Regions from separate parts of the Blautia sp. LMAG:36 genome, predicted to be linked through region 2. Evidence: riboswitches for the same ligand, from Rfam matches in the RefSeq annotation. Region 2 holds a riboswitch; the other holds the start of a gene.
What was found. Region 2 has a riboswitch for ZMP and ZTP ahead of CCC17_RS03230 (IMP cyclohydrolase). Riboswitches for the same ligand answer to the same signal wherever they lie in the genome.

Region 1 (15,594 bases), on a different contig from region 2:
GTTTTATCCCAACAAGCAGCAGGAGATTGCTGATATTCTTGACAATTTATAATATTATACCATTTTTGTTTTGAACATGCTATAATGCTGTTGCTGCCGAACCTCCAGCTGAAAGGATGTAAAGTCCTATGACAAGTTCTATAATTACTTTCTTTGTTTCTGTTATGGCAACTGTGGCTAGGCTGGACAGAAACGACAGGCAGTAACAGCCTAAAGGATTAAACCACCTTACATAAACGGAACAAGAACCCCCGGAAGTCTCGACCACTTCCGGGGATTTTCGTATCAAATTCGTATCACGGGATCGTCAAACCCAGTGTTTTTCCTGCTTTTAAAAGTTTTTCAATACTCTCTCCACAACAATATAAAAAGCGGCAGAGCCTCTATTTTTGCAGGCTCTACCGCTTTCTATCTGAATTCCCCTCAAAAAATCTTTATATCAGAACAGTCCTGTGATCTTACCGCTCTCGTCTACGTCGATCTTGGTTGCTGCCGGTACTTTCGGAAGTCCTGGCATGGTCATGATCTCACCTGTCAGTGCAACAATAAATCCTGCACCTGCGGAAATCTTAAGATTTCTTACTGTTACCTCGAAATCTGTCGGAGCACCAAGCTTTGTCTGGTCGTCTGTTAAGCTGTACTGGGTCTTAGCTACACAGATCGGGCAGTTGCCAAATCCAAGTGCCTCCAGCTGTTTCGCCTGCTTCTGGGCATTTGCTGTAAGAACCACTTTCTTTCCACCATAAACCTTCTGTACGATCTGGTTCAGTTTGTCCTCGATGGAGCCTTCCAGCTCATAAGCATATGTGAAGTCATTCGGCTCTTCAACAAGACGGATTACTTCCTCAGCGAGCTTGATTCCGCCTTCGCCACCTTTTGCCCATACCTCTGAAAGTGCTACGTTTACGCCAAGCTCCCTGCATTTTGCTTCCACAAAATCAAGCTCTGCCTTGGTATCGGTCGGGAATGCGTTAATAGCTACCACACATGGGAGCTTATATACATTTTTGATATTGCTTACATGCTTCAGAAGGTTCGGGATACCTTTTTCAAGAGCCTCGAGGTTCTCATTGTTAAGATCCGCTTTTGCAACACCGCCATTATATTTCAGAGCACGTACGGTTGCTACGATAACAACGGCACTTGGTGTAAGACCTGCCATACGGCACTTGATATCCAGGAATTTCTCAGCTCCAAGATCAGCACCGAATCCAGCCTCTGTGATGGCATAATCAGCAAGCTTCATAGCCATCTTTGTAGCTGTTACGGAGTTACATCCGTGAGCGATGTTTGCGAATGGTCCGCCGTGAACGATTGCCGGAACATGCTCCAGTGTCTGAACAAGGTTTGGTTTCAGGGCATCCTTCAGAAGTGCTGTCATAGCACCCTCTGCGTGAAGATCTCCTGCTGTTACCGGTTTCTGCTCAGCAACCTTGCCATAAGTGTATCCGATGATGATTCTGGAAAGTCTCTCTTTCAGATCTTTGATATCACTTGCCAGACAGAGAACTGCCATGATCTCAGATGCTACGGTAATGTCATATCCGTCCTCACGCGGCATACCGTTTGTTCTTCCGCCAAGTCCATCTACTACATTACGAAGCTGACGGTCGTTCATATCCACGCAACGTCTCCAGGTGATCTTTCTTGGGTCGATGTTCAGCTCATTTCCCTGGAAAATATGGTTGTCGATCATTGCTGCAAGAAGGTTGTTTGCCGCACCGATTGCATGGAAATCACCGGTAAAATGAAGGTTGATATCCTCCATCGGAACTACCTGTGCATAGCCGCCGCCTGCCGCACCACCTTTGACACCGAATACCGGTCCCAGGGATGGCTCACGAAGAGCTACCATAACATTTTTTCCAAGTCTCTGCATTCCATCTGCAAGACCTACCGTTGTAGTTGTTTTTCCTTCCCCGGCCGGTGTCGGGTTGATAGCTGTCACAAGAATCAGTTTGCCGTCTTTTTTGTCTGTTTCTTTCAGGAGATTATAGTCGATCTTTGCTTTGTATTTACCATACTGCTCCAGATATTTGTCATCAATACCTGCTTTCTCTGCAATCTTGGTAATTGGCTCCATTGTGCACTCCTGTGCAATCTCGATGTCACTTTTAAATCCCATAATGTTCTCCTTTCTCCGCTGCAACCGTCTGCATCTTTTATCCCATAAAAAAGAGCAGTATCTGAAGTTTTTCAAATACTGCCCAGACGGTCGACTCATCGAATCTCCGGCTCCCTCGTGGTTATCCCACAACTCCGTCAGTCACCGAAGACTTTATTAATTTGATGATTGAATACTAACATATTTATTAGTACTTGTCAAGAAATTATCAAATTATTTTTTCACTTTTAAAGTGAGCTAAGTCTAATTTTCTGAATCATTTCCGTTCTATGTATTAGTTTTCTCTCCAACATTCGTACATATCTTTTTTCATCAAATCCTCTGTTATTTAATCGTATCTTGTACTGGTCATCCGTTAATGCGACTGTCCAGACGCCATAAACATATTACCACACTTATGAAATCAAATCTGCAAATCCTGTAGATACCAGGAATAATATCAGCATTACAACCGGCACTACATAACGGATCATAAAGCGATATAACCCTGCCCGTTTGAAGTGTTCCCCATTTCGTTCCACTTCTCCTATGATCCAGTCAGGGCCGATCACCCAGCCGATCAGAATACTTGTCAAAAGTGAGATAAACGGCATCAGAAAACTGTTGCTGATATAATCCATCACATCCAGCAGCTGTCCAACGGAACCATTTGGCAGTTTAAGTTCAAAATACAGTTTGTTATAACCAAGGCAGATCAGTACTGCTGTAACAAGAGAATAGATTCCGACAGCACCACACATTTTCTTACGTGGCTTATGATAAAGTTCCATGCAGTTTGCAACCAGTGTCTCCATGACAGACACGCAGGAAGTCAGTGCCGCAAATCCCATCATCAGGAAAAATGCAATTGCCACCGGACGGCCAAATACTCCCATGGCATCAAAAACCTTTGGCAGTGAGATAAATATCAGGCTTGGGCCGGAAGCCATTCCATCCTTTCCGAGAAATACAAAAACAGCCGGTATGATCATCATTCCTGCAAGAAACGCAACGCCGGTATCAAAGATCTCAATCTGATTTGTTGCTTTATTTAAATTAACTTCATTTTTCACATAAGAACCATATGTGATCATGATTCCCATAGATACACTTAAGGAAAAGAATAACTGGCTCATCGCATCCAGAAGGATCTCCAGGAAGCGTTTTACCGTCAATCCATGAAAATCCGGTTTGAGGTAAACAGCCAGCCCCTGCATACCGGTGCGGACAGTTCCATCCGTATCAGTATGGGACAGTGTCAGTGAAAAAATCGCAATGATCACAATCAGAAGAATCAGCCCCGGCATAATGATCCTGGAAAACTTTTCGATTCCCTTTTCCACACCACGAAATACGATCCAGGCAGTCAGTGCCAGAAAGATCAGCATAAATACAACGGGTGCAATATCTGATGTAATAAATGATGTAAAGTATACATCTGAAGCCGCATCTTTCCCATCAGAAATAATATAAGTAAAAAAATATTTTACAATCCATCCACCGATAACAGAATAATAGGTCATGATCAATGCCGGAACCATAAACGTTAAATGTCCTAAAAATTTCCACTTTGGATCAAGAGATTCAAAAGCCCTCAATGCATTTTTCTTTGTCTTTCTCCCAAGTGCTACATCCGTTGTCAACAGTACAAATCCAAAAGTCAGTACCAGTACCAGATAAACCAGCAGGAAAAGTCCTCCGCCATCTTTGGCACAGAGATATGGAAATCTCCAGATATTTCCAACTCCTACTGCACTTCCGGCTGCCGCCAGGACAAAGCCTATTGAGCCGGAAAAGCTACTTCCTTTTTCTTTCATTTCAATTTCCCCTCTTCAAGTATATATTTGATATAGGCTGAAACCTTCAGCCTAACAGCCATATCTTACCTTAAATAAAGATAAGTGCAAATGGCAGAAGTTTCTTTTTACGAAATTTTATCTCAAAAAAGTTTCTTACTACTTTACAAAATACCGGTTTTTCCGATATAATCGTATACAATAAAAATTAATAAGAAAAATAGATAGTATGAGGAAACAAAATGAGTAATTTTACCTGTTATGTAGGTGAACAAATAAGAAAATACCGAAAAGCCGGAAAGATGACTCTGCAGGATCTGGCAGATGCCATCCATAAAAGTCGAGCTACCGTATGCAAATATGAAAATGGAGATATCTCCGTTGATATCGAAACTTTGTATGATATCAGCCAGATTCTCCAGGTATCTATGTCCCAGCTTACCACTGGTCTTCCTGAAACAGCCAGTAAACCGTCCAATGCACCGGGAAAAGGACAAAAAAGCCCATTTTTTCAGGCACAGCGGCTATATTTTTACTTTTACGATGGACGCTATCAGCGTACGAAGGATGGCGTCATCGATATTTATGAAAAAAAAGGCGAATCCGGAAAATACGAAGCAACCTTAACGATCTGTTCTGTTTCTGCCAACGGAAGAAGCAGTGAGATTTTTTACACCGGAAAAGTTCTTTACAGTGATATGCTGATCCGTTTTTCCTTTGTAAATCAGTATAACCCACTGGAAGAAGATCTCCTGTACATTTTTAATCCTCTGGAGCTTCGAGATTTTACAACAGGACTTTTGTGTGGGATTTCCAGTGCGGATCTGATGCCCTGCGCATTCAAATGTGTGATCACTTTAAAACCACAAGAGCTTACCGAAGCGTTCCGCCACCAGCTGCTTTTTACAAAAAAAGATCTGAAGCGCTGGGAACAGCTGAATATGTTACTGATAGATAATATGGAAAAGTAGTTTTCTGCAAAAAACGGTACACCTTATATTTTATAAGCTGTACCGTTTTCGTATTTTTCTGTATCAGGGTTTGCCTGCAAACCCACACCGGATCGCCTGTGTCGGACATATCTTTTTACATCTTCCACATCGGATACATTCTGTACTGTTTGGATTTTCCGTCGGATCGACCTCCATCTGGCAGATATTCCTGCATTTTCCGCAGTGAACACATTTTTCTTTATCTACTCTGTAACGAAAAACGGAAACTTTATTAAATACCGAATAAAAAGCTCCCAGCGGACAGATATACTTACAGAATGGCCGGTATATCATAATTGATAAGATAATGGTGATCACCAGGATTGTATTTTTCCACATGTACAGCCAGCCTACTGCACTTCGCATGGATTTGTTCAGCAGCACCAGAGGGATACCTCCTTCCAGTGTTCCTGCCGGGCAGATCAGCTTGCAGAAATATGGTGCTCCCTGGCCCATGATATCTACTACAAACATGGGAAGTATGATCACAAATACAAGAAAGATCACATATTTCAGTTTTCGCAGAAGCTTATCTCCCCGAAATGTCCGGATCTTCTTTGGAAAAGGAATCTTGTTCAACAGATCCTGGATCAGTCCAAAGGGGCAGAGAAATCCGCACACCAGTCTTCCAAGCAACGCTCCTACAAAGATCAGAAATCCAGCTACATAATATGCCATCTTGAAGTTCCAGCTTCCGATCACAGCCTGAAGGGAACCAATGGGACAGGCCCCTCTTGCCCCGGGGCAGGAATAACAGTTCAGCCCCGGAACACAGACATTTTTCAGTTTTCCGGTATAGATCTTTCCAGTCACAAAGCCTGATATGTGACTGTTTGTAAGGGCCGCCCACAATGCCTGGATCCCATGCCGCGGCCATTCATTTATTTTCATCTTCTTATTATCCAATGCCAATACACTCCATACAGATGTTGATCGCTTTTGTAAAAACTACAGACACTTCGCCCCTGCAGATTCCCAGTATCATCAGTAAAATTCCCAAAACCGCCAGAGCAGGTCCGATCCACCTGGATTCTGTTATTTTCCGAATCATTTTTCCACTCTCCATAATGATCATCTTTTACTTTGAAACGTTTTTAAGCTCTTTTTCCACGATTTCCTTCCATTCGTCCAGTGTATGGCTTCCTGTATAGGTATCGCCTACAATGTTTCCATCTTTGTCAACAAAAAATGTTTCAGGAAATGCGGAAATCCCCTGCAGACGGCCGTTCATCATAGTAGTATCCGGTATCAGGAACGGATATTTTGCTTTTGTTTTTTCCTGAAGAATGCCTGCTTTTTTTACAGCCTCTTCGTCCTGATTTCCCTTTTCATCTGTAGTATCAAGCACCACGCCTGCTACTCCGACGCCTTTATCTTTCATTTCTTTATAGAGCTCCTGAAGTTCCGGGATTTCTTTTACGCATGGTGAGCACCAGGTTGTAAAAACATTTACCAGCGTCAGGTCATAGTCACTGAATACTTTTTCTGTATATGTTTTTCCATCTATTCCTGTTGTTTCAAATTTTCCTACAGATTTTACATCCTCCGGGTTGACGCTGGTATCCTGTGGCTGGTCAAACACAGAAATATTCTGATACGGTGTCATTTCCGTAATGTCGGTTTTGATCTTTTCCAGCTCCTTTGTCAGCTTTTCATCTGCATCTTTGTTGGTGCTCAGATAATATTTGTATTTCCCGTCACTGCTGCTTCCAAGCTCTTTATGCTCTGTACAGCCAGTGATCTCATCCAGCTTTTTCTGTGAAGCTTCGTCATAAACGCCAATTGTGCCAATTCTGTCCAGACCTGCCACCCAGTCGTCATATCCGGTTCCCATCTTCTGTATTTCGGCATTTTTCTGTTCCTCTGTCATTTTGCTCCAGCTTACATAGGCATATGTCACTGCGTTGGTCTGATTCTCAAAATCTTCCGTGGTAAGCATTGCAATGCTCTGGTCCTTGATCTGCTTTAACAGCTCCTTCGAAAGCGAAAGCTTCAGTCCCAGAAACGGATATTCATAAGAATCCTGTGCCTTGCAGGTTACGTCGGAAGGCTTAAATGTACCTGCTACCAGATCTGATGAAACTGCCTCTCCATCCACCGCCATTGCCTCTCCGATCTCTGCTGTTTCCGTGCTTTCTGCCGCTGTTACCGGTACGCTTCCAAATGCAGATATTCCTAATACCGCTGCTGCCATAAGTGCTGTTATTTTCTGTGTTCTTAATTTCATTGTTTATATTCTCCCTTCTGATATCACCGGCCCATATCCGGAACCGGCGTATATTTTATATGTTAATTTTGTTCTCTGTAGCCTTACTATATCATCCCCTGTATAAAATCTCTGTTAAGAAATAAAAAAATTTACAGGAATTTTATGCTATACATGATATGATAGATAACAAAGCAAAATCAACTGTTTTTTAGGAGAATTTATTATGCATATATTGATAATCGAAGATGAAAAGCAGCTCTGCCAGTCTATTGCGGAGGGACTTCGCATGGATGGCTATGAAGCGGACACATGTTTTGACGGGGATGAAGGACTGGAATTATGTCTGGTGGAAAATTATGATCTCATCCTTCTTGATCTGAACCTTCCAGGCGTTGATGGTCTGGAAATCCTGCGCCAGTTTCGGGAATCCGATACTTCCACTCCCGTTTTGATCCTCTCTGCCAGAGGACAGATCCAGGACAAGGTTGAAGGGCTTGATCTCGGTGCCAATGACTATCTCACAAAGCCTTTTCATTTTGAAGAGCTGGAGGCACGGATCCGAAGTCTGACACGAAGGAAATTTATCCAGCAGGATGTATGTCTGCAATGCGGACGTATCAGCTTTGATACCCGTACAAGAAAGGCCAGTATCGATGGACTTCCTCTTTCTCTGACCCGAAAGGAAAGTTCTCTTCTGGAATATTTCCTTCTTCATCAGAACCGTATCATAAGCCCAGAAGAAATGATCGAGCATATCTGGGACGGAAGCGTCAACAGTCTCAGCAATTCCATTCGTGTCCACATTTCTTCTCTTCGAAAAAAGCTGCGCACGGCTCTCGGCTTTGATCCAATACAGAATAAGATCGGCCAGGGTTACATTTTAACGGAGGATATACAATGAAAAAAATAACCGGAAAGCTTTCTCTTCAATGGCGTCTGACACTGATCACCGCACTGCTTATGACAGTCACCTGCATTCTGATGTATTTTTTTATCAGCCAGTCTGCAGTTGCCGGAATGGAGGATCTGGGAGATTACATGATACGGATCGATAACACAGATTCTACTCCCATCACCTTTAATATGAATCCCTCCGTCTTATTTCCGGAGCTTTCCGATCAGCTGCAGCTGACCAAAAAACTTTTTCTCACCAAAGGACTCATGGTAACAGGGATCATCATCCTTCTCAGCAGCATCTGCACTTATTTTATCAGCCGTCAGGCATTACTTCCGCTTCGCAGACTCAGCCAGGAGGTAAACCAAATAGAGGTCCAGAACCTTTCAGAGGCTCTTGAAGTTCCTGCTACCAATGACGAAATTTCCCGCCTGACAATTTCATTTAACAAAATGCTCGCACGCCTGGATGAGGCCTTTACTGCACAGAAGCAGTTTTCTGCCAATGCAGCCCATGAGCTTAGGACTCCTCTTGCCGTTATCCAGACAAATCTGGAGGTCTTTGCCCGCAGGGAAACACCTGCTTTAAAGGATTATCAGGAGATTTTTTCCATGCTCCAGGAACAGACCGGGCGACTTTCCCATCTGGCTGAAATCCTCCTGGATATGACCGGTGTACAGACTGTTGAACGTTCCGAAAGGATCTCTCTGGCAGCACTGACGGATGAGGTTTTCTGCGACCTGGCTTCCGTAGCGGAACAGAAAGAAGTTGAACTGATCCAGCAGGAAGGGGACTGCATCATTACCGGAAGCTATCTGCTGCTGTATCGCGCTGTGTACAATCTTGTGGAAAATGCGATCAAATACAATCACTCCGGTGGAAAAGTAACCGTAAATATCCATCCTTCTGAAGAAATAACAGATACATCCACGTCTGTCAATTACGTCTTTCTTGAAGTCTCCGACACCGGAATCGGCATTCCTCCTGAATATCAGGAAAAAATCTTCACCCCGTTCTTCCGTGTGGACAAATCAAGAAGCCGTGCTATGGGAGGTGCCGGCCTGGGGCTTGCACTTGTCAGTGAAATTGTCAGACAGCATAACGGACAGGTAAAAGTACTGGAAAGCAGCAAAAAGGGCAGCATGATCGCAATTATGCTGCCAGTCTGAACATGTTTGTATTACATTCACTTTATATGCTCATGAACGCAATCGCTTTGCGATCTGCGTTCAAATCCGAGTATATTTTCTCAACAATACTGTCTGTATCCATTTCGCAGGTAATAGACTGTTCCCTGAGAACTGAAGAAAAATCTTTTTCTCTCCACCATCTGCGCATATCTTTTTCACCAAATTCTCTGTTTCTTGTATTATGTCGTCTCACGGTTTCTTCAAACGACAGATCAAAATAAACAGTCAAAAACAATATCTGATTTTCTCATCCTTTCGTTATCCTAGCAGAAATATCTGATTCCGGCAACTCAAAAAAAGCCTGGAAGAAATCAGCCACAGGCATTTTATTTCTTCCAGGTTTTTCTGTTTTCTGATTCTCAGTCAGCTGTCTTTGATCCGGCAGCTGATACAGCTCTGCATCCAGTTACATTCAGACTTATTCTGCCTGTGGTTTGCTTACCTGTGCTGTATCATCCTTTACTCCGGCAGATTTTTCGGCATGCTCTTTCACAAGATTCCGTCCAAGTAGAGTCAGGCATACCAATGCGATCACTGCAAAAACAGCTCCGATCCCAAATACCACGTTCATCTCATAACCTTTGCTGCTCACCAGACCGGAGATTGCCGGTGCGCCAAAGGTTGCAAATACAATGCCGAACATGACAAATCCGTAATTCTCCCCAGTGTGCTTCATTCCGAAAATAGAGCTTGTCAGAGACGGAAAGCTTCCCATGATGCCGCCGTAGCAGCCGTACATCAGAACAACAGCAACCGTTACTGCCAGGGATCTTGATACAGCGAGAACTCCCATAGCGATCACTGCCACGATCAGCACTCCTTTGATGCAGACGATCCTTCCCACTTTATCTGCCAGTGTCGGAAGCACCAGTCTTGCTCCCGCATTGACAATGGATCCAAGCATAACGGCGCTGACTGCCACTGCAGACGGAATCCCAAGGTCGATCTGGTAGGTCTGGGATACCGGTGAAACCATAAAATAAGAAATCAGTCCAAAGAACATGGTCGCAAGAAGAAGATAAAAATTTCTTGTACGCATCATCTCTCCGGATGTATACTGCTTCATCTCCGATGTTCCGGACTTTGCCGCAGAGCCACCTGCGTTCACCAGACTCTTATCGGGTGCCTGAAAAAAGATGCCGCACAGGATCCAGGAAACTGCGATGGCTGCCCCAATGATCAGAAAGGTTTTCTGCACGCCCTCTGCCTCCAGCAGCTTTCGACTCAGCGGCGCCAGGAAAAATCCGCAAAGTCCGTTGGCAGTTACCACAACGCCGGAAGCAAATCCGGTACGGTCCGGGAACCATCTCTGTACCGTTGCCAGAATCACCGTATAGATCATTCCCTGACCAAATCCCTGCATCACTCCATAGGAGAGATACATAGGAAGCGGTGTGGAAACGATCAGAAATGCGGATGCCAGGATTCCTGCCGCAAAGGTCCCGCCTCCGATCCATACAATCGTCTTTTCCTTAAAGCGGTTCTGCATCCTTCCGCCTACGATATTTCCGAATACAAAGGTGCTCAGTGCCAGATAAAAGCACATGGATGCCTGTCCCTGGCTCCAGCCTGCCTGCTCCATCACATAGGGCTGGTAAATAGACCATACATGGGGATATCCGGTAAAAAAGATTGCAAAAGCTCCGAATATCATAGTCAGCAGACGCTGTTTTTTCTGTATTCCTGTCATAATTTCCTCCTCTGAAAAAGATTTCAGGCCTGCTCTATATTCTCTGCTCACAGAATGCAGCCTGTTTCTGTACACACGATCTGCACGTTTTCCTGCACATTAGCTCCGCTTATATTTGATATTTTCTTATTTGCGTGCTATTCTTCTTTGTTTGCGTGTTAAATGCGTGTTAATTATGTTGTGTGTATGTTATCACACGCAGTCTGATTATGCAATATAAATTTACAGCTTTTTCTGTTTTCTCGTTTTTGTCCAAATTTTCCTGTTATTTCTTTGTATATTATTCACAATGGCTGTATTTCGAGCACGCATATGCACGCACATGTTTTTTATTTTAGATACCGTCTTTATACGTTTTTTCATTTTATATTTCTTTATTTACGCAAAAAAGCACGCCATGTAACAGGCGTGCTTTCGTGATTTTATATGATTTCTGTTGCTTATTTGATTATCTTCAGCTCATATTCCCTGGTTCCCAGACCGATCTTTTCTGCCTGATCCAGGGTTGCCTTCCACTCAATATTCGGATTGGAATCCTTAAAGTGGTCATGGTGACAGTGCCATCCCGGCTCTGCCAGATGCTCTCCAAGCTGGCTGTTAGCGATCGGTGTTGCCTTCAGGCAGGCATCTGCACAGGCCTGATCCAGTGCAACCGGGTCAAAGCTTGCGAACATTCCGATATCCGGAAGGATCGGCGCATCATTTTCACCATGGCAGTCACAGTTAGGGCTGATATCCTGTACCAGTGCAATATGGAAATGGGGACGTCCGTGACAGACAGCCTGTGCATACTCTGCCATCTTGCGGTCAAGAAGCTCGTTTGCACTGCTATTCGGATTGTATACGGCATCATAGCTGCAGGCCCCGATACAGCGACCACAGCCTTTGCATTTATCGTAATCGATAACTGCTTTCTTGTTTACATATGTAATCGCATCACTTCCGCACTCTTTCGCACAACGGCGGCAGCCACGACAGACTTCTTCATTGATGGCCGGCTTTCCGCTGGCATGCTGCTGCATCTTTCCGGCACGGCTTCCGCATCCCATACCGATATTCTTCAGAGCACCGCCAAAGCCGGTTGTCTCATGTCCCTTGAAGTGGCTGAGACTGATAAAAATATCTGCGTCCATGATAGCATGGCCGATCAGGGCAGTTTTACAGTATTCTCCGTTCACTACCGGAACTTCTACTTCATCGGTTCCTCGAACTCCGTCACCGATGATGATCTGACATCCGGTTGTGATCGTGTTAAATCCATTAAGATTTGCACAGTCCAAATGCTCCAGTGCGTTCTTTCTGCTTCCCGGATAAAGGGTATTACAATCTGTCAAGAACGGCATTCCGCCCTGCTCCTTACAGAGATCTGCTACTACCTTTGCATAGTTCGGACGAAGGAATGCCATATTTCCAAGCTCTCCGAAATGCATCTTGATGGCTACGAATTTTCCATCCATATCGATATCTTTGATTCCTGCGGCAACGCAGAGTTTTTTCAGTTTGTCCAGCTGACTGGTTCCCACCGGGCAACGAAAATCAGTGAAATAAACTGTTGATTTTTCCATTCTGGTTTTCCTCCTGTTTGATCATTTCAAAATAAATTTACCCTTTTCCTGACAATATGTCCAGTTTTTATACTAAAAATGTATAAAAAATGCGCTACTCTACTCTCGAAAAAGGATCTGCGAAAAATACCGGAACTTTCCATCATTAGTCCAGCACTGCATTCCCACAGCATCTGCCATCTTCTGCGCATCCACACAATAGGCAGACATACAGGAATTATGCTTGTACGGTCCGGCGCTCATGATCAGAATATCTGTTTTTCCGCACTCTTTCATCTTCTCTGAGAGCTGCTCTGTCAGTTTATTATGTGCAAGTTTGGCTTTTCTGTAATCCATGAGTCTGTCCTGCGTCGTCTGGAGCACCAGAGTGTTCTCATAATCCAGGGCACGTTCCTTCATTTCTTCCACAGTCCCGCTTTCCGGTGGACATGCGGGATTTTTATCATAATTACCACAGGCATTTTCTTCACAGAAAACACGGTATTCCGGCACAAACACCAGCTTATCGGTTTTCATGACCGCCGCATCGGAAAAGCCAAGCTTCTTTGCTTCTTCAATAAAATCCATTTTTCTCTCCTACGCTTTTTTCTTTTATAGTGCCACATTTTATTTGTTTTTACAAGCTCTGCCTTTCACTCTGCCGCCAGGCGAATGAATTCCTCCATCTCTCTCGTCTTAAACTTATTCTTATGGTAAAAGATCTGCCGGTACATGGATATCTCCACATCTTCCACATGTAAAAGGGCAATTCTTCCTTTCCGGATATCCCGCTCCACAGCCAGATAGGGAAGAAAGGAAAGTCCGTGGTTCTTTTCCAGCATGCGGATGATAAAAGCGGTATCGCTGATCTCCAGCACCGGTGACAGGGCCTGCTTCTTAAGCGCCAGCTGCTGATCCAGGGCCTGCCGATAATTGGCATTCTTTTCCGTGAGAAAAAAAGGCTCTTCCAGGATATTCTCCATCTTCAGCGTCTTTCCCGCAAACTCCGAATCTGCAGAGGCCACAAATACTACCGGCTCCGCCTTCTCCATGACCTTCACCCAGTTCTGGTCCCACCTTGGAGTATCCAGTATATAAATAAGATCCAGCCCGTTATGCTCCATCATCCGTATCAGCTGCTCCGGTGTATCAATAGTCACCTGCATATTTACTTTCGGGTGAAACTCACGAAATTTGCTGAGAACAGCCGGAAGCTTTGCTGTGCAGAGAGATTCAATCGTCCCGATATGTAATGGATTTTTCAGTTCCGCATCATCATTCATTGACTTTTTTGCTTTATTTACATCATATAAGATCCGGCTTGCATGCCCCATAAACTCTTTTCCGGACGGAGTAAGCACCACACGCTTTCCGGTTCTGTCAAAAAGTCTTGTTTCCAGCTCATTTTCCAGAAGACGGATCTGAACAGTGATCGCTGACTGAGTGTATCCCAGAACCTCTGCTGCCCTGGAAAAGCTCTGAAGCTGTGCTACATGTACAAACGTCTCCAACTGACGGATTTCCATGATTTTCTCCCTTTTACTATGAAATTTTTTCATCGTGATGATGAAATCTGTGAATTTGCCTTATTTTTATGTCAATGTTACAATACAATCACGAGGACGTCAATCGTATTTTTGTGCAAAATGAATAAATTCATACTTAGGAGGAAAGAATCCAAATGGAAAAGAAAAAAATCAAGATCGGACTTGTGCCGAAGCTGATCATTGCCATCATCGTAGGTATCCTGTTCGGCCAGTTCCTTCCGGAAGGCTTCTGTCGCTTTGTTGTAACCCTTTCCGGATTTTTCAGTACCTTTCTGAAATTCGTCATCCCGCTGATGATCCTTGCCTATGTGACCATGGGTATTGCGGATCTTTCACAGGGTGCAGGGAAGCTTCTCCTGATCACAGTGGCTCTGGCTTATGGCTCCACTCTGATCGCAGGTTCCGCATCCTATCTGGTATCATCCAGCCTGTTCCCACACTTTATGAGTGAAGGTGCACTGGATCAGATCGCAGCTACCGCAGACGCATCCCTGACACCGTTTTTCTCTATCACACTGGAGCCGGTCATGGATACTCTTTCTGCTGTTGCCCTTGCCTTTGTCATGGGACTGTGCCTCTCTTCCATGCGTGGAAAAGAAATGGGAAACAGCCTTTATAACGGAATGAGTGACTTTTCCAAGATCATTGATAAGGTCCTTCATGCCATTATCATCCCGCTGCTTCCGCTTTACATCTGCGGAACCTTCACAGATATGACTATTTCCGGAAAAACCTTTGCCATCTTAAGCATCCTCTGGAAGGTATTCCTTGTTGTTATCATCATGCACCTGATCTGCATTACGATCCAGTTTGTGATCGCAGGTACTGTCAGCAAAAAGAATCCTTTCACTCTGATCAAAAATCAGATCCCGGGATACACAACTGCTCTGGGAACCCAGTCTTCCGCAGCTACCATCCCGGTCAATCTGGAATGTGCCAAGAAAGACGGCGTGTGCGAGCAGATCCGCAACTTCGTAGTACCACTCTGTGCAAACATCCACATGGCCGGTTCCATGATCACCATCACAGCCTGTGCTACTGCAGTCTGCCTTATGAACCAGCTGCCCATCAGTCTTGGGATCATCGTTCCGTTCATCATGACTCTCGGTGTTGCCATGGTTGCATCTCCCGGTGCTCCCGGTGGTTCCATCATGACTGCCCTTCCATTCCTTTACATGGTATTCGGAGCGGAAGCCGGTGATCCGGACGGTGCCATCTGTGCTATCATGGTTGCCCTTTACATTACCCAGGATTCCTTCGGAACTGCCTGCAATGTATCCGGTGACAACGCCATCGGCGTGATCGTTGACACCATTTATAAGAAATTTATTGCAAAAACACCACAGGAGAATTAAGCAAAATGTCTTTTATCAGTGTATTTGACGTTATGGGTCCCAACATGATCGGTCCTTCCAGTTCTCATACCGCAGGGGCTGCGCGTATTGCTTTCCTTGCCCAGAAGATGATCACGCCGCCCCTGAAAAAAGTAGAATTCATCCTTTATGGTTCCTTCGCCAGAACATACAAGGGACACGGTACAGACCGTGCCCTCCTTGGCGGGATCATGGGCTTTTCCACAGATGACATGCGTATACGGAATTCTTTTGATATTGCCAGGGAACAGGGG
Region 2 (15,594 bases):
GGAAAGTCTTTCCAGGATCTGGGATCGTTTCTATAAGATTGATGCCTCCCGTGGAAAAGACCGCAAGGGTACCGGGCTTGGCCTTGCCATTGTAAAAGAAATCATCAACGCTCATAAGCAGAATATCAATGTGATCAGCACCGTAGGTGTTGGAACAGAATTTATCTTTACACTGGAAAAAGCAAAATAAAACATCAAAAAACCTCTGATCCGGAAGGCTGTAAAAGAAATATCTCTCAATATCTCCTACAGTATTTCCGGATCAGAGGTTTTTATTTACTCTTTGCAGGCTTATTTCCAGTCGTAATTTCTCAGATGGCCTTCCAGATTCATATGCGTAAAATTATGCTGTCGCAGCGCCTCATAAAGCACAATGGCAACTGAATTGCTTAAATTCAGGGAACGGATATCTCCGATCATCGGGATCCGCACGCAGGTTTCCTGATTGTTTACCAGGATATCCTCCGGGATTCCCGCACTCTCCTTGCCAAACATAATGAAACAGTCATCCTCATACTGCACATCTGTATAAGTCTGAGGTGCCTTGGTGGTTGCATAATAAATCTTTGCTCCCGGATTCTTTTTGAGAAAATCCTCATAGTCCAGATATCTGGTCACATCCAGATGTTCCCAATAATCCATACCTGCACGCTTGATGGCCTTTTCATTCAGGCGAAAACCAAGCGGTTCAATCAGATGCAGCCTGGTTCCTGTTGCCACACAGGTTCTGCCGATATTTCCTGTATTTGCCGGAATTTCCGGCTCATGGAGCACAATATTCAAAACTCCCATTTATTTTTTTCCTCTTTTCTACATAGCATTAAATATACAAAATATGCATTCGCAATCCGCTTCGCTGCTTGCTCATGAGATCAAAAAGCCAAGCTTTTTGGTCTCATCTTCTGCCGGGCGTTCCAGATATCTGGCATTTCCGCCGCTGTAAAGAAGCCTGTTATTTCCGGAATCGGTCTGCCCGATCACTGCTGCCATGATCCCCTCTCGCCGCAACTGCTGCACAAACGCATCACCGCCATGGATTCCCATAAGAATACTTCCGCCGGAAAGCAGCTTGTACGGATTCACATCAAGGATCTCACAGATCTCTATGGTTTCCTGTCGGATGGGCACACTTCGAAGATCTGCACTAAGACCTACTCCGGATGCCTCCGCCATTTTCCAGAGGGCAGCAAGAAAGCCGCCTTCTCCCATCCGATATCGGGCACTGGCTCCGGACTCTTCCGCCATTTTCCAAATTTTATCATTCTCTGTTCCTGTTCCGTAAACCTCAGGAAGCTTTACAGCATCCTCGAGAAACCGTTCTGCAAAAAACTCCCGCAGCCTGTCATAATAATTCTTTGTGATCCATGCAGTTCCTTCTGCTGCCACAGGACCTGCCACGATCAGCTCGTCTCCCGGCATAAGCCGTCCGTCTATCTCTGCCTGAAGCGCCTCCAGTGCTTTTTTTCCAAGTTTCATAACTGCCGCCTTAATAAATGATAAGCGAAAGCACAGTCGGAACTACCATTGCCAGTACCAGAATAACTGCGATGATCGCTGTGATCACTTTTCTTTTTTTCGGATCAAACATTCCCATAATTATCATTCACCTCATCTGTAATATCCGTTAATTGCGCATTGTTGGTCAAAGGATCCCTGTCTGTATAATCAAAAAGAAGCTTCTTTCCATCCCGGAACACCTCGATATGGGCGGTTTTCGGGATTTTTTTCGCTTTCCGGTAATCCCAGATCAGCCGCTCATACGGCTTCTGGTCTGAAGCAAAGGATGGTCTGCTCTTTAAATTCTCTCGAAGATAAAGATCCAGGAGCATTACATCGGAAAGTGCTTCCGACGGAATCTCTTTCTGTTCTCCGGCAAACTCCATAAGGATCTCATAGCGCCTCATCCTGGAATGAGAGATCTCCGAGTATCCTTTTTTCTCATAAAATCTGCCAAGTGCCTCATACATCCGGAAAGGATCGTCAAAATACTTCTCCAGAAATACAAGGGTATTTTTGAACTGCCCACTATTATAATACACTTCCACCATACTTTCCACCATTTTCAGCCTTAAAATCTCCCCGTAGGTCAGCCAGGCTGTGGAAAGTACCTCATAGGGTTCCCGATCCTTGTAAAGAATCTGATATTCCCCTGTCATTTCCATCATGTATGATCCCTTCAGCACCTTCAGAAAACCAAGCTGAAACTGTTCCGGACGCAGTGCGTAAACATCGCAGAAGGACTTGTGGAAGCTGTCGTATCCCTCATAGGGAAGTCCTGCGATCAGATCCAGATGCTGGTGGATATTTCCAAAGCTGTGGATCTGCTCTACAATCCTTTTCAGCTTTTCAAAATCCATGGTTCTCCGAATGGCTTTGATGGTCTGAGGATTGGTGGACTGTACACCAATCTCCAGCTGGATCAGGCCCGGACGCATGGTTTTCATCAGCGCCAGCTCCTCCGCACGGAGAAGATCTGCTGAAATCTCAAAATGAAAATTGGTGATCCCGTTATCATTCTCCGTAATATACCTCCAGATCTCCATGGCATGGTCATGCTTGCAGTTGAAGGTACGATCCACAAATTTGACCTGAGGAACTTTATTATCAATAAAAAACTGCAATTCCTTTTTTACAAGCTCAATATCACGGAACCGAAGCTTCTTATCTATGGAAGAAAGGCAGTAACTGCAGGAAAAGGGGCATCCCCTGCTGCTCTCATAATAAATAATGCGGTTTTTAAACTCTGTAAGATTGCTGTATGCAAACGGAACTTTACTTAAATCCATCAATTCCCGCCAGCCCGTGTGTACAATATCCCTGCCTTTGTTTTCATCACGAAAAGCCACTCCGCGGATCCCGCTCAAAGTTTCCGGTTTTCTTTCTATATAATAACCTGCCAGTTCATGGAAGGTTTCCTCTCCTTCTCCCACCATCACTCCAAAAAACGCAGGATTCTTTTTCAGAAATTCCACCGCATCGTAGGATACCTCCGGGCCTCCTGCCCAAAACTCCACCTGTGGAAGGATTTTCTTAAGATCCGGCACCAGCTCCCTGACAAAAGAAATATTCCAGATATAGCAGGAAAAGCAGACCACATCCGGCTGCTCCAGATAAATATCTTTTAAAATGTCATCCCTGATCTGATTGATCGTATACTCTTTGACCACAACCCTGGAGCTGTATTCTCCGGAACAGGATTTCAGGTTATATACCGCAAGATTGGAATGGATATATTTTGCATTGCATGCTGCAAGTAAGATTTTCAAATTTTATATTCTCCTAACTTCTGTCGGATAATTTCTTTCCCCGGCAGTTTTCATTATTTCTCTGTTGATCCTTTTCGCTTTATGATTATAACGTTCCCGCCACCGGATGTAAATAGAAAAACAGGGATTTCCCTCCTGCCGCAAAAATGCCGTTTTTGTTGTATTTCCATCCAAACAGCGTTAAAATGAGTACTATATATTTTTATAAAGGAGTAATCTTTTTATGGATCGAAACAGCTGTCTGAATTATTTTCAGGCGTTTCCCTTCTGGGAACATATGACGGAAGAAGATCGGAATTTTCTTCTTGATAACATTCGCGAGCTTCATTACCCGGCAGGTGCTGCCATACAGTCTGAAGAGCGCCAGTGCCTGGGAACTCTTTTTCTTCTGAAGGGAGTTCTCCGTGTTTATCTACTGTCCGCTCAGGGAAAAGAGGCAACCCTGTACCGTTTAAGGGACAGTGACATCTGCACTCTTTCCGCCTCCTGCATGCTTTCTGCCATTACATTTGATGTACAGATCGATGCAGAAACAGACTGTGATCTGCTTCTGCTTCCGGCAGTTCCTTTTTCCCGGCTGATGAAAAACAATATCTATCTGGAAAATTTCATCTACAAACGGACAACTGAACATTTCTCAGATGTGATCGCAGGAATCGAACGGACATTTTTTATGACCCTGACTCAGAGAATCGCAGCCTTTCTTCTGGATGAAGCTGCAGATACCGGTTCCGATGAGCTCGCTCTCACACAGGAAGCCATCGCCCGCTCCATCGGAAGTGCCAGAGAAGCTGTCAGCCGCAGCCTTAAAAAAATGAATAAAGACGGCTCTATCCAGATCTCACGGGGATCGATCCGTATTCTGGATAAAAGACGTCTTTATGAAATGATGAATACTTTTTAATTTGAAGATGTTTTAGGTGCCGGCTGCAGGATCCACCAGAACAGCATCGGCATAATAGTCATTACTGGCCACATATAACGGATCATCCCATTTACAGGAGACACAAGACATATCAGTATATTCAGCACCGGTATGGCAAAGATCAGAAGTTTTTTCCATTGCTTCTTCACCAGAAGATACCCCATCAGCAACAGAGTAAGCCAGGTATACGTTCCTGCACTTAAGATAAGTCCCAGCCCAGGTGCACGCATCCATAATTCATCATAAAGCCTGAATAGATACTGGATCTTTTTTGGGCCCACATAGCTGACATCGATCCCGGATTTTTTCTGATACAGTTTATCTATGTAAAACCGGTACACGCCCTGCTGTCCTCTTCCCATATGGAACGGATCATTATAACTGTAGATATTATTCAATGTCGCCTGGATATATACTCCCGGATGACGACGGAACATGGCAAACCAGGCTTTAAAATAATCTTTCATGTATCCATCCAATTTAGGATCATTATCATCATCTCTGAACCTGAATGTAATTTTCACAGGATCCGACAGTTCCGGATTATACTTCTCGGCAAGAACATCATAATCCAGGATCCTGTTGATCGCTTTCTTCTCACTTGCGGTTACATCATCCGGATATTCTCTCAGATATCGGGCAGTCTGCTGAAACGGTACCGAAAGCATTTCACATCGGGATCCAGGTGCCACGCCAAGGGCAGGTGCTGCCCCCTTTTCTACGCCCAGATAGCAGGCAAAAACACAGACAGCCACAATAAATGCATATTTCCTCGCACCCTTTACCAGGAAGAAAAACAAAAGGATCAAAGAAGGCAGGACCAGATGAATGCCATTATTTCGGGTAAGACAAACACTGATTCCCAGAAGAAATAAATATACTGCCTTTCTCTTGGAAAAGGAATGACAAATATCTATATACACTGCAAAATACAAAGTAATGACTGCCGTATACAATCCGTCTTTGATCACTGCCTGGGCATAGCTTCCAAATATGGGAACAAATGCAAACAGCAGAACAGTACCAAAAAGTATCCATTTTGGAGCCTTCCATCTGTACAGATAGCGGACTACCGCACTGTAACACCAGATTTCCACAGAAGTAAACACAATGACGATCAAAAATACTCCAAAATTATAACACCAGATAGTTTTTCCAAGTGTCAGCAGTCCACCCATGATCATCGACAGGACCCATGGATGATGATTGTCCAGCGGCATAGCTCCCAAAAATACATCCAGCTGCCGAAATCCATCTGCCGGGATCGAACCTGGGAGAAATGCCAGGATAAACGGTGTCCATCCAATGATCATAGATATCTTTGCCAGGCGGAACCACATTACTTCTTCCTCTCTGGCCGGGATACGCCCGCAGGCCTTTCGGAAAAACTCCATCTCAGGAATCCTCCAGAAATAAGTGATTCCCATATCACAGATAATATAAAATCCTATAAAGCATCCGGCTGAGATCAGGATCTGTTTCTTTGCGCCAAACAGAAAATCCCAGCTTCCATTTGTAAAATAAGAAGTTCCAAGAAGCATTCCCGCCGAAAAGATCACTGCCAAAACATGTGCCTGCCAGTTTCTGTATTTCCGGTAGCCCTCCCATCCTTTCACGTATAAAATAAGAAGCAGGATCCATGCAAGCAAGCTCATGCATCCCAATCCATTATAAACATCGCTCATTTTTTCTACAGAAGTATTTCCATCCATTGGAAGGCCCGTAAAAGAAAAGGCCAGCGCTGTGATCATTGCCGCGATCACAGGCACTGCATTCTTTTTTATTATTTTCTCATCCATATTTTTATTAACCCTTGTCTAAAATTTTCAGTAAACCAACAATGCTCCGGAAACCATTTCGGTTCCCAGAGCTGTATCTGTTTTTTCTGTTTTCTGTTTTGGTTACTGAAGCGCTGCCTCAAGCTCTGTCTTTGATGTCAGTCCCACAAAACGTGCGGTCTCTTTTCCTTCTTTGAATACCAGCAGTGTGGGGATACTCATGATCTTGTACTGCTGTGCCAGTGATGGCTCTTTGTCTACGTCAACCTTGCCAACCTCATATCCGGCTTCTGCAAGCTCTTCCACGACCGGAGCCTGACGTCTGCATGGTCCGCACCAGGTTGCCCAAAAATCTACCAGTACCGGCTTTTCTGCCTTTAATACCTCAGTTTCAAAATTGTCTGTTGTAAAAACTTTTGCCATGATAAAATTCCTCCTTGATCCTGTATTTATTTTTAGTATCAGCTTATGCCTACGCCTTCAGAAGCTTCCGCACATACTGACAGGCGGAAAGTCCTGCCTGGGCACCGTCATGAACAGCTTTTGCCACCTGGAGAAGTCCACCGGTGCAATCACCTGCTGCATACAGTCCCGGAACTGTAGTCTCCATCTCTTCATTGACCCGGATATTTCCTTTTTCATTCAGTTCCGCTCCGATCTGGCGAGCCATCTCCGAGCTTCCGGCTGTACCAAGTGCTACAAAGACTCCCTCTGCCGGCACAAAAGAATCTGCTCCGGTACCTGCTTCCTGCATGGACACATCACTTTTCAGGCGGATGCCGGAAACCCGCTCATCCCCTTCGATCGCCTGGATCTTCATGGTGTTAACCGGAAGCGGATTTTCTCTTGAAAATTCCGGTTTCTTTCCATCTGTAAAGATCGTCACACGGGAAGCGGTATGAGAAAGTTCTTCTGCTTCATGAAGAGCAAAATCACTGTTTCCAAGCACTGCCACTTCTTTTCCTCTGTAAAAAAATGCGTCACATACTGCGCAGTAGCTGACACCTTTTCCCTCAAATTCCTTTACTCCCGGAATCCTGGCAGAAGCTCTCCTGCTTCCAGTTGCCAGGATCACGCTGCGTGCCTCAAAATCTCCTGCGGTAGTTTTCACCTCAAAAGTATCAAAACCACCCATTCCCACAACCTGGGCATCCAGGATCCGTACTCCAAGTGCTCTTGCCTGGGCAAGACCTCTTTCGAAAAGTTCTCTGCCGGACAGCGGCTGCTCCAGTCCGTAATAGTTCTCGATCTTCTCCGCTTTTTCCAGTGAACCGATCCCTGTATTTATGATCAGCGGATCCATATTTCCTCTTGCCGCATAAAGTGCTGCCGAGATCCCGGCCGGACCTGCTCCTATGATAATGATATTCTCCATTTCAGACACCTGCTTTCTTCTTCGTTTGGATCTGTTCTATAATATACGCTTCGCATTGGTCTGTTTCTGTGATCAGGTCACTTTTCCTTCACAGAAGTCATTATACCACATTCCCCAAAAATTACACCTTTTTTTCAATAGCTTTTATTTGCGTCTGTTTCTCTTCTATGCTATTATTATAACGACTTTAAACCAATTAAATGAATCAAGATGATACCCCTGCGGGATCATAAATATCTGCTTAACCTGTAAGGAAACAGATTCCTTATATTTATCAATAGATCATGAATCATAAAAAGGAGCCTAATCTCTATGAGAAATTTTGAATATTTTACCCCTACCCGGGTTATTTTCGGAAAAGATACACACCTTAAGATCGGCACTGTTCTAAAAGAGCAGAACTGCAGCAAAGTACTGATCCATTATGGCAGCCACAGTGCAGTAAGCTCCGGTCTGATCGATGAGATCCGATCTTCTCTGGATGAAGCTGGAATTTCCTATGTCACTCTTGGCGGTGTGGTTCCCAATCCCCGTCTCTCCAAGGTACGTGAAGGTATTGAGCTTTGCCGCAAAGAACAGGTTGATTTTCTTTTGGCTGTTGGCGGTGGCAGCGTTATTGATTCCTGTAAGGCCATCGGCTATGGACTTGCCAATCCGGATACAGATGTATGGAACTTTTTTCTCCGCACCGAAACCCCAAAAGCCTGTCTTCCTGTAGGCGTTATCCTGACGATCGCAGCTTCCGGAAGTGAAATGAGCGGATCCTGTGTGATCACCAATGAAGAGGGCTGGCTGAAACGGAGTAGTGCCCGCAACGATCTGTGCCGCCCACGTTTTGCTATTTTAAATCCCCGCCTCACCTATACCCTGCCGCAATATCAGACCGAAAGCGGCTGTGTGGATATCCTGATGCATACTATGGAACGGTACTTTGTAAATATCGAAACCATGGAGATCACTGACAGTATCAGCGAATCTCTGATGCAAACCGTGATCTATAACTCCCGGATCCTGATGAAGGAGGCGGATAATTATACTGCACGGGCAGAGATCATGTGGGCCGGCAGCCTTTCCCACAATGGACTTACCGGCTGCGGAACCGGCGGTGGTGACTGGGCCTGTCACCAGCTGGAGCATGAACTGGGCGGCACCTACGATGTGGCTCACGGAGCCGGTCTTGCCGCTTTGTGGGGAAGCTGGGCACGTTACGTTTATGATGCAAATCCGGAACGCTTTGCCCAGTTTGCAGTCAATATCTTTGACATTCCCTGCAGTACCGACTTCAACAAAACTGCTCTTGCCGGCATAGAAGCCATGGAAGATTATTTCCGTTCCATCCAGATGCCTACCAGCCTTCATGAGCTTGGTCTTGATCTTACAGAAAAGGAGATTCATGATCTGGCGTTTAAATGCAGCTTTGAAGACACCCGTACCATCGGTGTGTTCAAACAGCTGAACATGAAAGATATGGAAAAAATCTATCTTGCTGCCAGATAAATCTGTAGCCATAATATTGCAGATGTTTTTTTGAAAATCAGATTTTTCAGAAAAACATCTGCTTTTTTTATTTTTTCCTTGCATTCTCTACATAAATGTGTTAAAGTAACAAAGTACTCGAAAGAGACATGCCCAGATAGCTCAGTTGGTAGAGCAGAGGACTGAAAATCCTCGTGTCGCTGGTTCGATTCCGGCTCTGGGCATTATTTTTTTACTCTGATCGCAGAATAGCCTCTGCTGGTCAGAGTTTTTTTATACAAAAAACTGCTGCAAATCCCTTGTGGAATCTACAGCAGTCTTTTTCTGATCACTGAAGCAAATAAACTTCTGTATAAAACACGCCCTTCTGCTCTGCTTCGGAGTGTGTTGCCACATATACATCAATGCAATTGGTCCGGATCGCTCCTCCACAGTCCTCTGCAACATAAACCTGTCCATTGATCACTACTTTGGAGCCGTATGGGATCTGACTCGGATCCACTGCGATCGTACGGTTGGTAGTGGCCGTTACTCCTGTGGAAGTAATTCCATTCGCCCATGGTCCGCAGCAGATGCTGCACGGACAATAATGCGTGATCCGGAATGTTCCCAGTGGTTTCAGGGTCGCGTCAGAAGATACTGATACCGGCGTTCCGATCTGTACGCCAGCTGCGATACTTCCGGAACCACCTGTGGAAGTTACACCATCCACCGCATCCGCAAAAACGCCCTCCCCGGAACTCTTAGTAAGGGATCCTGCTTTTGTATTCTTTTCCTGCTCTGCCTTGGCCACTTCCGTAGCCTGATAACCTTCCAGACAGCTGGTCGGAATATAGCCGACGTGATCTGAACCACTGTCATCTGTGTAAACGATCCTGCTCCAGATAGCATCTACCGTACCTGTTCTTTTCAGCTCATCATCCTGAAGAACCTCTCCTACAACCTCTCCGTCCTTCTTGCCGGGATAATCCAGGATATCACTGTCCTGTGCCGCTGTAACTGTATCCGTAAATTTATTTACGATCTCCGTATCACTGAGCACGCTGTCCGAAACATAACCGATGATCTTGTCCTCACCTTTCTTTTGGAAGGTCACCTTGCTCCAGCCATTGTCACAGACTGCAACTCTTTCAAGTTTCGTTCCCAAGATCACAGAACGCAGCTCTGTACCACTGTCTCCCGGATTGGACCGGATTTCCGTATTTTTCGCTGTAACATAAAGCGTATCACTCTTCGCCAGAGCATTTACTGTATTTCCCGCCCCATCATCGATCTGAAACTGCTGAGGTGATTTTTTCTCCTGTGTATATGTATCCATTGTTGCTTCATATCCCAGTACCTCTGCTGATACGGATGCAGGGAAAAGCATAGAAGCACATAAAATAACTGCCAGAAGCTTTTTTCGCATGAAATCTTGCCTCCTTTTTTCCGACATTCTACGGTTTGTCCCGACTATCATAGCATATCAGATCGTATTTTGCAATTTCACAGGACAGTCTTCAGAAATTTTTAACAAAAAGATCATATTTTTTAACTGGTCAAATCTATCCGTAACGGATACAATACTTATATGAATACAAAACACAAGAAACCAACCCTTACTAAAAAACAGCGCCACAGACTCCGTGTACAGCAGGTGCGAAGGCAGAAGATCTTTCTGACATGTCTTTTTCTGCTGATCGTGGGCTGTATCCTTCTGCGTTTTTCCAAATTTTCCGGCAGGCAGAAGGAAACCCATCAGATCAATGCAGCCTGTGAAGCTTATCGCGATGAGGTTTCCAGCGAAGCAGCACAATATGATATGTCCGACTATGTAGACCTGATCCTGGCTGTGATGATGCAGGAAAGCTCCGGACAGGGTACCGATCCCATGCAGTCCTCAGAAGGAGCCTACAACACCAGATATCCTCAGCAGCCCAATGGTATCACAGATCCTTCTTACTCTATTTCCTGTGGCATCCAGGAACTGAAATATGCTCTGGAAAAGGCCGTCTGTACCGGTCCGACTGATCTTTCCAAAATCCGTCTGGCTCTGCAGGCATACAATTTCGGAGCCGATTCCTATTTTGCTTATCTGGAAGAAAACGGTCAGACTGTGTGGACGGCCCAAAGTGCTCAGGCCTTTGCTCAGATGGCAAGCGGCGGCACACAACGTGATGAAGATGATCCCCTTCATGATCCTGCCGGTCCATGGGACTATGGTGACCAATACTATCCGGATCATGTTTTGCGCTATTACCACTTAGACAATAACTCATAAACCACCGAAATATTGTCATATACAAGTTCTATTTCAGACGTCTGGAATAAACTTTATATGTTGTGTATAATTTCAAAAAAATTCCAAAAAACATTTGACAGAATATAAAATCTATGCTAATATATGTCTTGTCGCTGAGGGAAACACTTGAAACGATAAGACATATGCGATAGTGGCGTAGTTGGTAACGCGCGACCTTGCCAAGGTCGAGACCGCGGGTTCGAGCCCCGTCTATCGCTCTTCAGAACTCTGAGTTTTTCAGAGTTCTTTTTTATTTTTAAAACTATCCTTTTTCGATCAAAAAGTCCCGGGTCTGATCTCTTTTTTCCAGAAATTCAGATTCGGGACTTTATATTTTTTATCTTTTATTTCAGCTGCATATCATGGCCAAGGCATGCATCTTTTAGTGGTGGAAAAGGCGGATTCCTGTAAATGCCATCACCATTCCATACTTATTACATGTATCGATAACTGCGTCATCACGTACAGATCCACCCGGCTCTGCAATATATTTTACACCGCTCTTATATGCGCGCTCGATATTATCACTGAATGGGAAGAATGCATCGGATCCCAGTGTCACGCCGGTAAGACCATCCAGCCATGCTCTCTTCTCTTCTTTTGTGAACACTTCCGGCTTCTCTGTGAATGTCTTTTCCCATGCACCATCTGCAAGGACATCCATATATTCCTCACCAATGTAAACATCAATGGCATTATCTCTCTCCGCACGTGTGATCGTGTCTTTAAACGGAAGCTCCAGTACTTTCGGACACTGACGGAGATACCAGTTATCTGCCTTCTGACCTGCAAGGCGTGTACAATGTACACGGGACTGCTGTCCTGCACCAACGCCGATAGCCTGTCCGTCCTTAACAAAGCATACAGAATTGGACTGTGTATATTTCAGGATGATCAGAGAAACCTTCATATCTCTCTTGGCTTCTTCCGTAAGCTCTTTATTCTCTGTTACAATATTGGAGATCAGCGCATCATCAATTGCCAGCTCCTGGCGGCCCTGCTCAAAGGTGACTCCAAATACCTGTTTGTGCTCCAAAGGTTCTGGAACATAGTTTTCATCGATCTGGATCACATTGTAATTGCCTTTTTTCTTCTGCTTCAGAATTTCAAGAGCCTCCTCTGTATATCCTGGTGCGATCACACCATCAGAAACCTCTCTCTTGATCAGCATTGCGGTATCTTTGTCGCAGACATCAGAAAGAGAAATAAAATCACCAAATGATGACATACGATCTGCACCTCTTGCTCTTGCATACGCACATGCAAGCGGGGAAAAATTCTTCCAGTCCATATCACCTACCCAGTAGATCTTTGCCAGTGTCTCATTCAGCGGAAGTCCGATGGAAGCACCTGCCGGAGATACATGCTTAAATGAAGTTGCTGCCGGAAGTCCGGTTGCTTTCTTAAGGTCACGTACCAGCTGCCAGCCATTAAAGGCATCCAGGAAGTTGATGTATCCTGGTCTTCCGGAGAGTACCTGGATCGGAAGCTCACTTCCATCTGCCATATAGATCTTTGATGGTTTCTGATTTGGGTTACATCCGTATTTTAACTGTAATTCTTTCATGAAAAAGCTCCTCCGTTCTCTGTGATATCCCTATTTTCTTATTTATTCTTGTTTACGATCCTGGATTCATATTTTCCTGTCTCAATGTCAATAAAACGAACAAAGAGAGAAACTTTATTATCCTGGTTCAGGCTCTTCCAGAGGAGATCCGTAAACTCATCAATATCGCTTGGGATCTCTACCAGCTTCGGCTCTCCCTCGAAACTTGGAAGTGGATTTCCATCGCATTTATAAGTATGGATAAAACGTCCCTGTCCTGCCGCCGCATTCTCATAGGCAAATGTATAACGAAGACAGGAATCCGGATTTCCGTTATTGCTCTTTAAAATAGACATCGCATAATTGAATTTACCGTCTTCAACATGAAGAACACCTGAAATACGAGGTGTATAGTTCGGCGCATCCGGCTCAAACTCTCTGCTGCGGAGAGACTGTTCAAAGGTGAGCTGTCTGTCCATTCCCTCATAGATCGTATCTGTCTGATCACCGTTTGTTACGATGGTCTTATTTCCAAGGACACGTACCGGTGCATAAATGATCAGGCTCGGGTCTGTAAGCTTGGACGGATCAAAAGCCTGTGTACGGATTCCTTCCCCATCCTCAACAAAAATACGGTTTCTGCTGTTCTCGCTTCTTCCCATAATAAAATATGCAGTAACTGCATGTTTCCCGTCAGCGGAACGTCCGATCACAATTCCTCTTCCCGGATAGGAATTTTCTTTCAGTTCTTTTTCAAGTGAAAATGTCGTCATTTTTCACAGTCCTCCTTGTCTAATGTAAGGCCCGGGGCTTATCCCAGGATATGAACGGTAACAAAAAACCGCCTGGACACCCCTTATCAGGCTGCCCAGGCGGTCGGCTTCTCACTTCACTGCACTCCCTGTAGGTAATCCTACTTTCCGCCAGTCATGCAGCTTCTGCTGTTATACTACAATACTTCTTCTTAATTTTCAAGCCCCTATTTTCAGAAATTATTTTTCCAGACTTCTTGTTGCTCACAAAATAAACAATAACACTTTATTTCCCCTGTAATGCATAATCTGTCTGGATCTGTGCTGCAATGTCTGATTTCATCTGGATCCATGCATCGGGATTTTCCACGTAATACTTCGGACAGTCTTTACCTGTGACATCATAATGACGGATCACCTGATCCGAAGTCAGTCCAAAGCGTGTACAAAGCCACGCTGTCAGCTTTACCGCCGAATCATAGGTTGCTGTATTAAACTGCCCTGTTTCATCCGGATGGCAGCATTCAATGGATATGGTATCTACATTTCTGGAATTTGTGGCATAGGATATTTCTGAAGTGGGAATACATTGTACCACTTCTCCCTCCAAACCTATCACAAAATGACTGCTGACTTTGTTGTCCTGCGTTGTCGCAAGATTTTCAAAATAATTCCGGTTGGATATGGCAGTAGATCCCGGATTGGCCGTATAATGAATGGCTATATAATTTACCTGTTCGATAGAAATCTGTGGTCTGGAATAGGAATTCGGTGTCAGAAGCTCCACATCAATAAAAGGTGCTCCTTCTGCCTGCCATTGTTCCGGTCCGCCATTTCCGCTGGCATTCCCGGATATTTCTTCCTGTCCGGACTGAGTTTCACTCTGTTCCATGCGCATCTCAAAAAATGCGTATCCTAACGCACACGCAGCAAAAGCAACGATCACAATGATACATATCAGCACAATCCTCTGCAGGATCTTGATCGGGTTCTTTTTTCTCAAAGACTTCTTTTTTCTTCTGGAAGACCCGGAGGAAGTTTTCTTTACGGAAACAGGCCGCCCGCTATGGGACGGCCTGGGTGACTTTTTACCGGTCTTACCTTTTTTTCCTTTATTATTCATCTACACTGTAGTTTGGAGCCTCTTTTGTGATATGGATGTCATGTGGATGTGACTCCTTGAGAGATGCAGCGGAGATCTTAATGAATCTGCCTGTTGTTTTCAGCTTCTCAATGTTCTCTGCTCCGCAGTAACCCATACCGGATCTTAAACCGCCAATTAACTGGAATACGGTATCCTCAACGTGTCCTTTGTATGCAACACGTCCTTCAACACCTTCTGGAACAAGCTTCTTGGCGTTCTCCTGGAAGTAACGATCCTTGCTGCCGTTCTCCATAGCTGCAATAGATCCCATTCCACGGTATACTTTATATTTTCTTCCCTGATAGAGCTCGAATGTTCCCGGGCTCTCATCGCATCCAGCAAACATGCTGCCCATCATGCAGACATTGGCGCCTGCCGCGATAGCCTTGGTGATGTCTCCGGAATACTTGATTCCACCATCTGCGATGATCGGGATTCCGTAGCTGTTGGCTACTTCATAGCAATCCATAACAGCAGTAACCTGCGGTACACCGATACCTGCAACAACACGTGTGGTACAGATAGATCCAGGTCCGATACCAACTTTAACTGCATCTACACCAGCTTCGATCAGTGCCTTGGTAGCTGCTCCTGTTGCAACGTTACCTGCGATAACCTGAAGTTCCGGATATGCAGCCTTGATCTCGCGGACTGCTTTTAAGATATTCTCAGAATGACCATGTGCGGAATCAATTACGATTACATCCACATTCGCTTTCACAAGTGCATCTACACGTGCAAGTACATTGGCTGTGATACCAACTGCCGCACCACAGAGAAGACGTCCCTGTGCATCCTTGGCTGCAAGCGGATATTTGATCTGTTTCTCGATATCCTTGATGGTAATGAGTCCTTTTAAATTAAAGTCGTCATCTACAATGGGTAATTTCTCCTTACGGGATTTCGCAAGGATCTTCTTGGCATCCTCAAGTGTGATTCCTTCCTTGGCTGTGATCAGTCCTTCAGAAGTCATGCACTCCTTGATCTTTCTGCTGAAATCTGTCTCAAATTTAAGATCACGGTTTGTGATAATACCTACAAGCTTTCTGCC

Region 1: another riboswitch for ZMP and ZTP. It lies ahead of CCC17_RS11280 (formate--tetrahydrofolate ligase); the one in region 2 lies ahead of CCC17_RS03230 (IMP cyclohydrolase).

The regions. Positions count from the first base shown of each region.
Region 1 covers NZ_NALB01000007.1:396,863-412,456, forward strand. The annotation lists gene CCC17_RS11280 (formate--tetrahydrofolate ligase) at 440-2,125, opposite strand; ZMP/ZTP riboswitch at 2,199-2,280, opposite strand; gene CCC17_RS11285 (sodium-dependent transporter) at 2,521-3,921, opposite strand; gene CCC17_RS11290 (helix-turn-helix domain-containing protein) at 4,143-4,871, shown strand; gene CCC17_RS11295 (4Fe-4S binding protein) at 4,935-5,783, opposite strand; gene CCC17_RS11300 (CD1871A family CXXC motif-containing protein) at 5,791-5,943, opposite strand; gene CCC17_RS11305 (TlpA family protein disulfide reductase) at 5,971-7,119, opposite strand; gene CCC17_RS11310 (response regulator transcription factor) at 7,325-8,002, shown strand; gene CCC17_RS11315 (sensor histidine kinase) at 7,999-9,165, shown strand; gene CCC17_RS11320 (MFS transporter) at 9,605-10,876, opposite strand; gene CCC17_RS11325 (DUF362 domain-containing protein) at 11,317-12,441, opposite strand; gene CCC17_RS11330 (DUF2284 domain-containing protein) at 12,541-13,008, opposite strand; gene CCC17_RS11335 (LysR family transcriptional regulator) at 13,074-13,946, opposite strand; gene CCC17_RS11340 (dicarboxylate/amino acid:cation symporter) at 14,102-15,322, shown strand; gene sdaAB (L-serine ammonia-lyase, iron-sulfur-dependent subunit beta) at 15,328-15,594, shown strand, end outside.
Region 2 covers NZ_NALB01000003.1:647,666-663,259, reverse strand. The annotation lists gene CCC17_RS03300 (sensor histidine kinase) at 1-190, shown strand, start outside; gene trmL (tRNA (uridine(34)/cytosine(34)/5-carboxymethylaminomethyluridine(34)-2'-O)-methyltransferase TrmL) at 292-792, opposite strand; gene CCC17_RS03290 (AIR synthase-related protein) at 865-1,476, opposite strand; gene CCC17_RS03285 (B12-binding domain-containing radical SAM protein) at 1,581-3,266, opposite strand; gene CCC17_RS03280 (Crp/Fnr family transcriptional regulator) at 3,490-4,170, shown strand; gene CCC17_RS03275 (DUF6020 family protein) at 4,167-5,990, opposite strand; gene trxA (thioredoxin) at 6,093-6,392, opposite strand; gene CCC17_RS03265 (NAD(P)/FAD-dependent oxidoreductase) at 6,442-7,344, opposite strand; gene CCC17_RS03260 (iron-containing alcohol dehydrogenase) at 7,657-8,841, shown strand; tRNA gene CCC17_RS03255 (tRNA-Phe) at 8,972-9,044, shown strand; gene CCC17_RS03250 (3D domain-containing protein) at 9,149-10,228, opposite strand; gene CCC17_RS03245 (lysozyme family protein) at 10,391-11,080, shown strand; tRNA gene CCC17_RS03240 (tRNA-Gly) at 11,247-11,319, shown strand; gene CCC17_RS03235 (phosphoribosylaminoimidazolecarboxamide formyltransferase) at 11,484-12,668, opposite strand; gene CCC17_RS03230 (IMP cyclohydrolase) at 12,707-13,420, opposite strand; ZMP/ZTP riboswitch at 13,507-13,588, opposite strand; gene CCC17_RS03225 (peptidoglycan recognition protein family protein) at 13,686-14,402, opposite strand; gene guaB (IMP dehydrogenase) at 14,515-15,594, opposite strand, start outside.